Regions from separate parts of the Tenacibaculum platacis genome, predicted to be linked through region 1. Evidence: riboswitches for the same ligand, from Rfam matches in the RefSeq annotation. Region 1 holds a riboswitch; the other holds the start of a gene.
The links. Region 1 has a riboswitch for thiamine pyrophosphate ahead of thiS (sulfur carrier protein ThiS). Riboswitches for the same ligand answer to the same signal wherever they lie in the genome.
Positions count from the first base shown of each region.

Region 2: another riboswitch for thiamine pyrophosphate. It lies ahead of ABNT61_RS08585 (TonB-dependent receptor); the one in region 1 lies ahead of thiS (sulfur carrier protein ThiS).

Region 1 is NZ_OZ038523.1:3,748,024-3,752,227, forward strand. Features, by position in the region: gene ABNT61_RS16805 (T9SS type A sorting domain-containing protein) at 1-1,335, shown strand, start outside; TPP riboswitch at 1,384-1,479, shown strand; gene thiS (sulfur carrier protein ThiS) at 1,534-1,737, shown strand; gene thiC (phosphomethylpyrimidine synthase ThiC) at 1,764-3,623, shown strand; gene ABNT61_RS16820 (thiamine phosphate synthase) at 3,745-4,204, shown strand, end outside.
Region 2 is NZ_OZ038523.1:1,958,963-1,963,166, reverse strand. Features, by position in the region: gene ABNT61_RS08585 (TonB-dependent receptor) at 1-2,313, opposite strand, end outside; TPP riboswitch at 2,464-2,556, opposite strand; gene arfB (alternative ribosome rescue aminoacyl-tRNA hydrolase ArfB) at 2,604-3,008, opposite strand; gene ABNT61_RS08575 (ATP-binding protein) at 3,011-3,664, opposite strand; gene pnuC (nicotinamide riboside transporter PnuC) at 3,628-4,204, opposite strand, start outside.

The DNA of each region.
Region 1 (4,204 bases):
TCACAAACTCCTACTTCATATTTTTATTTAAGTAATTATAATATTTGTAATAGTGGTACAACAACTGTTTACTATTATGGTAGTGGTGATGATAGTTCAATTTATAATTGGGATTTTGATGGAGCAGAAGTAATTTCAGGTACAGGAAGAGGGCCATACGAAATCACTTGGAATGATAATTATGGAGAAAAGAATATCACGCTATCGGTTTCTAATAATAACTGTACTTCGCAAACCACAACTCAAAAAGTTCAGTTTAATCAATCTCCAACATTAAGCTTTAATGCAGAAAGTTCTGTTTGTAAAGGAGAATTATATACAATTGAATTCACAGGAGATAATTTTACGGATATATATTGGTCTTTTGATGGAGCAGAAATAGTTTCAGGTTCTGGTGCTGGTCCTTATGAGCTAAGATGGAACAATTCAGGTGATAAAAACATTAACGTTGCAGTATATAATAATGGATGTTATTCAGGAGATATTGTCAAAGTTGAGGTAAAGGAAAGTCTAGAAACACCAGAGATATGTGTTGTGACGGTAGATGAAGAATCGCTAAAGAATAAAATAGTTTGGGATTATTATTCTGATAACTTAAGCCAGTTTGCAATTTATAAAGAAACGGTTGTAGCAGGGAGTTATGAACTTTTATCCTATGTTGGAGCAGATACAAATTCTTTTATAGATGAAAATTCATCGCCAGCCCAAAGTTCAAGTCTTTATAAAATTTCTGCCATTGATAAATGTGGTGGTGAAACAGATTTAGGTACATACCACAAAACAATTCATTTAGTGTTAACTCCTGGAATTGGTAATTCATGGAACATGATTTGGAATGATTATGAAGGATTTGAATTTTACACGTACAGAATTCATAGAAGTATTGATGGAGGAGATTATGAATTATTGACTGAAGTTTCAAGTAATCTAAACTCTTATACAGATTTAAATGTAAGTTCTCCTAATGTTGCTTATTATATTGAAGTTATAAGTTCAAATCCATGTGGTAACGAAACGAATGAAAGAAAAGGAACTTTTAATTCAATTTCATCTAAATCTAATGTTGCAACAACATCTACAACTCTTAGTGTTAATGAATTTCTTTTAAAAGAGTTAAAAATTGGACCAAATCCAACTACCAACAAATTATACATTAAATCTAATAGCTTAGATTTAGAAAAATATAATTTGTATTCAATACATGGTCAATTAGTAAAATCTAATAAAACAATTACTGAGGATAATATAGACTTATCAAAACTAGCTAGAGGTACTTATATTTTGAAACTCAAAACAAATAAAGGTACACTTGTTAAAAAAGTAATTAAGAAATAATAAATATAAGAGTCTACAATGTAGACTCTTTTTTTTTATATTTGATTCATAAAACTTTAGGAGTAGCTAGTAGAACTAGTTTGAGAAATATCCTTAGAACCTGATTTGGTTAATACCAGCGTAGGGAAAAGTAATCTTCATTATAGTACATCTTTATTGGATGTGTTGATGCTTCTAGAGTTTATTTAATATGTTTTTATGATAACAGTTAAAATAAACGATTCTAATAAAACTTTCAAAACGGAGTGTAATCTCATCAGAATGATTGAAGAACTAAATATTCAATCCAATGGAATTGCTATTGCCGTAAATAATTCAATTGTAAAAAAGTCTGACTGGAGTAATCATAAATTATCAGAGAATGATAATGTATTGATTATTAAATCTACTCAAGGAGGATAAAAACGAACAACAAAACAACCTTTTCAATGAAGAAAAAAGATACAGCACCAAAACAAGATGGAGTAACTAGAAATCCATTTCCAAATTCTAAAAAGATTTATGTTCAAGGAAAAATACATCCTGAAATTCAAGTAGCCATGCGTGAAATTACATTGAATGATACTGTAGATTCAATGACGAAAAAACGTACACCAAATGAACCAGTTACGGTTTATGATACATCAGGACCATACACGGATCCAGATAAGAAAATCAACATCCATAATGGACTGGAGAGAATTAGAGAAGATTGGATTACAAGTAGAGGTAATGTAGAAGAGTTAGAAGCTTTCACATCAGATTATTGTAACGAAAGATTAAATGATGAAAGTTTAGATCACTTACGCTTTAATTTAAAACATAAACCGAAAAGAGCTAAAAAAGGAGAGAATGTTACTCAATTACATTATGCTAAAAAAGGAATTATAACTCCAGAAATGGAATATGTTGCCATTCGTGAAAATCAACGAATTGATGAAATGACACGTTTGTCTAAGCAACATCCTGGTCAAGATTTTGGAGCAAGTATTCCGGAGAAAATAACTCCAGAATTTGTTCGTGAAGAAGTAGCAAGAGGTCGTGCTGTAATTCCTTCAAATATTAATCATCCAGAAGCAGAACCTATGATTTTAGGTCGTAATTTCTTGGTGAAAATTAATGCAAATATTGGGAACTCGGCAACAACATCTTCTATTGAAGAAGAGGTAGAAAAGGCTGTTTGGGCTTGTCGTTGGGGAGCTGATAATATTATGGATTTATCTACTGGAAAAAATATTCATGAAACTCGTGAGTGGATTATTCGTAACTCTCCAGTTCCAATAGGTACGGTTCCAATTTATCAAGCATTAGAAAAGGTAAATGGCGTAGCTGAAGATCTAACTTGGGAGATATTTAAAGATACCTTAATAGAGCAAGCAGAACAAGGTGTAGATTATTTTACAATTCACGCTGGAGTTCGTTTAGCTTATGTACCAATGACCGCAAAACGTATTACAGGTATTGTATCTCGTGGTGGATCTATTATGGCAAAGTGGTGTTTAGCACATCACAAAGAGAGTTTCTTATATACGCATTTTGAGGAGATTTGTGAAATTATGAAAGCTTATGATGTGGCTTTTTCTTTAGGAGATGGTTTACGTCCTGGTTGTATTGCAGATGCAAATGATGAAGCTCAGTTCGCAGAATTAGAAACATTAGGAGAGTTAACAAAAATAGCTTGGAAACATGAAGTACAGTGCTTTATTGAAGGTCCAGGTCACGTGCCAATGCACATGATTAAGGCTAATATGGATAAGCAATTAGAAGCTTGTGGTGAAGCTCCATTTTATACATTAGGACCATTAACAACTGATATTGCACCAGGTTATGATCATATTACTTCAGGTATTGGAGCAGCAATGATTGGTTGGTACGGAACAGCAATGTTATGTTACGTTACACCAAAAGAGCATTTAGGTTTACCGAATAAAGATGATGTTCGTACTGGAGTAGTTACTTATAAATTAGCTGCACATGCTGCTGACTTAGCAAAAGGACATCCAGGTGCTCAACATAGAGATGATGCTTTGAGTAAAGCTCGTTTTGAATTCCGTTGGGAAGATCAATTTAATTTAGGTTTAGATCCAGAATTAGCTAGGGAATATCACGATGAAACTTTACCGGCTGAAGGAGCAAAAATTGCACATTTCTGTTCTATGTGTGGACCAAAATTCTGTTCTATGAAAATATCTCAAGAAGTGAGAGATTATGCTGCACAGAAAGATTTAGAGGAATCTAGTGCGATTGAGCAGGGAATGAAAGAAAAATCAGAAGAGTTCAAAGAAAAAGGTTCAGAAGTTTATTTATAAATAGTCTGAATTATGAATGTCATTACGAGGAGGAAACGACGAAGTAATCTGTTTTATAAAGTAGATTGCTTCATTTCATTCGCAATGACAATATTTAAATGCTGAAAATTAATAACTAATTATGTTAATAGTTTTAACTTCTGAACGAAAAATAGAAAATGAAGCAATGCTTTTAAACCAATTGTTTGAAAATGGTTTAGAAGTGTTGCATCTTAGAAAGCCGACTTTTACTATTGATGGTTATCGTGAGCTTCTTAGAAATGTTGACAAACAATACTACCAAAGAATTGTAATTCATCAATTTCATGATTTGTGCAAAGAATTCAAGCTTAAAGGAATTCATATACAGGAACAACCAAGAATAGATTTAGGAGATCAACTTTTTGAGTATTTTCAATTATTTAAGTCTGAAGGCTTTTCAGTAAGTAGTTCTTTTCATGAACCAGAAGTTTTGAATGCTTGTTCAATCAAATTCGATTATCATTTATTGAGTCCAGTGTTTTCTTCAATATCTAAACAAGGATATAAAGGAAGAGGTTTTGATGTTAATCACATTGATAAAACAATTATAGGAATGGGAG
Region 2 (4,204 bases), 1.8 Mb from region 1:
TGCTAAAAAGTTAATAGTAGCTTGTGGATAATATCCTGCTCCATCAACTGTAGTAGTAACACCTGGCGTTGTCCAAGTATCATCAAAGAAGAAATAGTATCCTCTATCTACATATTCTTTATTAAAAATGTTATTTACTAATCCCGTAAATACTATAGAATCGAAAATTTTGTTTGTTTCAACTTCATAGATAATATTTAAATCACTAGTAAAGTAACCATCTAATTTTTCGTTATTAGAAATTCTTCCACCTAAATTCCCCATAAATTGTTCTCCTACATATTTAGATAAAAATGCAATTTGAAGATCATCAGTAGGAGTAAATACTAATGAATTTCCTACAATCACATTAGGAGAAAAAGAAATGTTTGTGTTTCCTAAATTTTCAAGAACTCCATCGATCGGCGCATTAAAATCTCTATTTTGGTTTGTACTTAAACCTAAATTAGGTTTAACTGCAAGATATTCTGTTAGTGTAATATCTGCATCAATCTCTAATCCAAAACGGAAACTACTTCCACTTGTTTCTCTTAAAGGTTCTCCAACATTATTAATAGCTCCAGATAATACTAACTGATTCGTATAATCCATGTAGAATAAGTTCGTATTTATTTTAATATTATCTGTTGCTAAACGCCATCCTAATTCAAAATCATCTAAAGTTTCATGTTGTGTGTTTCCACCTTCAAAATCATTTCTATTTGGCTCTCTGTTCGCTCGTGCGTATGATAAATAGAAACTGTTAGCGTCGTTTAATTTATACGTTAAACCTACTTTAGGGTTAAAGAAGTTGAAATCTTTATCAATATCTAAAGGAACTCTATCAGAATTTAGTCCGCCAGTTCTATAACTCACGAACCTTCCTTGTAAATCAACATAAGCGTTTAATTTATCATTAACTCTAATGTTTGTTTTGATAAAAGAACTTAAATCATGTTTTTTAGCATCACTAAAATAATAACGATCTCTGATATTCGTATTTGGAGCTAGATCACTTCCCCAAATTACTTCTCCATAATGATCATTTGTATAGTTACTGTAAGATCCTCCGGCAATAATTTCAATTCCATCAGTAGTATAAGTTGCAGCCGCATTAAATACATAGAAATGGTTATCTAACCAACGACGAACAATTACATCACTTCCATCAACTATTAAGTTATTGAAATCTGGAGCAGATTCTCCAGGCTTATATTGCTCAAAATATCCTTTACCACGAGTATAATTTAAACCGATATTTGTAGATAACTTATCGCTAAACTTCTCATTCCAGTGCAGCTGATAATGGTCTTGCCAATAGTTATCCGTTTCGTTATCATAAGTATAAGGGTTTTGACGACGGTCTTCCTCTAATTGCTGAGCAGTTAAACCAAACCATGCTTGATACGTTTGTTCCTGTCCACCAAATACCACAGCTTTAATTAAAGTGTTTTCATCAGAGTAACTTCCTTGTAAGAAGTAAGATTTTAAATCTGTAAAAGCTCTATCAACGTAACCATCAGAATAAATATTAGATAAACGTCCTGAGAATTCGAAATGATCATTCAATCTACCAGTAGTAAATTTTACGGTATGTTTTCTAGTTCCAAAAGATCCGAATGAATTCGAAATTTCTCCTCCAGCTTCCTCAGAAATAGCATCAGTTAAAATGTTTAAACTTGCTCCAAATGCTCCTGATCCATTAGTTGATGTACCAACTCCACGCTGTAATTGTAAGCTTTGCGTAGAAGATGCAAAATCTCCTAAATTAACCCAGAACGTTCCTTGACTTTCAGGATCGTTGTATGGAATACCGTTTATAGTTACGTTAATTCTTGTTGCATCAGAACCACGAACTCTCATGTATGTGTATCCAACTCCAGCACCAGCATCAGATGAGGAAATCACCGAAGGTAAATAATTTAATAATACAGGAATATCCTGACCTAAATTGCGTTTTGCAATTTGTTTTTTAGATAAGTTTGAGTGTGTAACTGGAGCGTCTGCTTTTACACGAATTGATGAAACTAAAACCTCATCTAAAACTTCATCTTCTGATTTTAATGTAATCAAAACGTCTTTAGTTCCTGAGGCAATTTCTTTTTTAATAGTAGTATATCCAACGAAAGAAACTTCAAGGGTATAACTTCCTTTAGGAACTCTCATAGAAAAGTTACCATCAGCATCAGTTATAGATCCTTTTTTTATAGTTCGAATAACTACACTAGCACCATTTAATGGTTTTGAATTACTATCAACTACTTTACCAGTTATTTGCTCTGTTTGTGCATTAACCGCTAATGAAATTGAAATGAATAAAAGAGATACTAACATCTTCACTCTTTTACAAATGTTTAAAAACTTCATTTTTAAAATAAATGAATAAAAAGAGGCAATTATTCGTTGTTTTTTGAATACTGTATGTATGAGCGCATTTAGAGTGAAGCATAACTTTTTATACTTCATTAAAAAACATTTACATGTTCAATTAGCACTCATTATTCCCTAAACAGCATTACCTGTTCTAGGTTCTATGGGTTTGATCTCAGCCTATAATTGGCACCCCTTTATGAGAACGGTGCAAAGGTAAGGTGGAATTTTAAATTAACGAGTAAGAAATTTAGTTAATCTAAGTTAGGTTTTCGCCTTAATTGCTTTTTTAAAGAATGTTTTTGTTTGTTTTTAGCTTTTTTAACTAATGAACTTCTGGTTGGTTTTGTAGATCTTCTTTTTTTAGGTTGTACTAAACTTGAAGTGAGTAGTTGAAAAAGTTGTTGAGTTACAATTTCTTTATTTTTATGTTGTGATCTGCTTTCTTGAGAGTATAAAAGTAATTGACCGTTTTTAGATATTTTATTTGCAAGTTTAGTTGTAATAATTTCTTTTTCGCGAGAAGTTAAACCTTGAGAATTTTGAATATCAAAATACAATTCAACTTTGGAAGCTACTTTATTCACGTGTTGACCACCTGGTCCTGAACTTCTAATAGCTTTAAATTGAATTTCGGTTTGAATGTTACTTTTATCCAAGATTAGTGCATTAATGTATTTGGATCAATATTTTGATGTAAAAAATGGAGATCTAAATCAATCAAAGAGTCTGAATATGAATGTAGATTTTCTTTTTTAGCAATCAAATCATCAATAATTTGAGTGGCTTTTTTTAATCTGGTTTCTTTATCTCCTTTTAAAAGAATATAAGGACGATTATATTTTTCTAGAGCATTTTTAAACGCGTTAAACATTTCTTCACGTTGTTCAGGTCTATCTCTTAAATCGTCTTCTTCCCAAGGTGTATCTATATATGTTAGGAAGTAAATGTCATAGGTGTTTTTAATAGCGAATTCATCTAATAACGGATCTACAAATCCACCATAATATTCTTCTGAATATACTTTAGTTTCTAGCAAATCTGTATCACAAATCAATAATTTGTCAGCCTTTTTTGCTAGAGAGTTTTCTAAATCCATTTGACCGATAGCAATTGGAATTAAATCACTTTCTTCACAAGTTTTACGTTCATTATTCCATTTGTCTTGTAAATATTCCCTCGCATATTCTGGTGCCCAAACTGTATTGTAATGTCGAGCAAGCTGACGAGAAAGTGTTGTTTTACCAGTACTTTCTGGGCCAAACAGAACTACCTTTACTAAATTAATTTCGGATTGTCTAAGCTTTTCTTCCATGCTAAATATCCTAGTATTGCTATAAATGTAAATATTAAATATTGAAAACTTGTAAATACAAAGCCTTTGTATAAATATAAAGGCACAGAAATAAGATCACCTATAATCCAGTAAATCCAGTTTTCTATTTTTCTTCTTGCCATTAACCACATTCCTACAAAAAACACAGCAGTGGTAATTGTATCTATATAAGCTGTCCAATCATTCCATTTGTCGAAAGTTGCATAAACAACATACACAAAAATCAATGTAGCAAAGAAAATTGCAACACTAATTTTCTTTTCTTTTAAAGTGGTTCTTGAAATTGGATGTGCTACATGTCCGTCTTTAGTTTGTGTCCAAATATACCAACCGTAAACACTCATGATGAAGTAATAACCATTAATCATCATATCACCAAGTAATCCCCATTTCAAAAGAAGATAAACGAAAATAGCCGTGCTTATCATTCCAGTAGGGAAAACCCAAATCTTATTTTGTTTAGAATACCAAACTGAAAGAAAACCGAAAACCACAGCCACTATTTCTAACGTAACATCA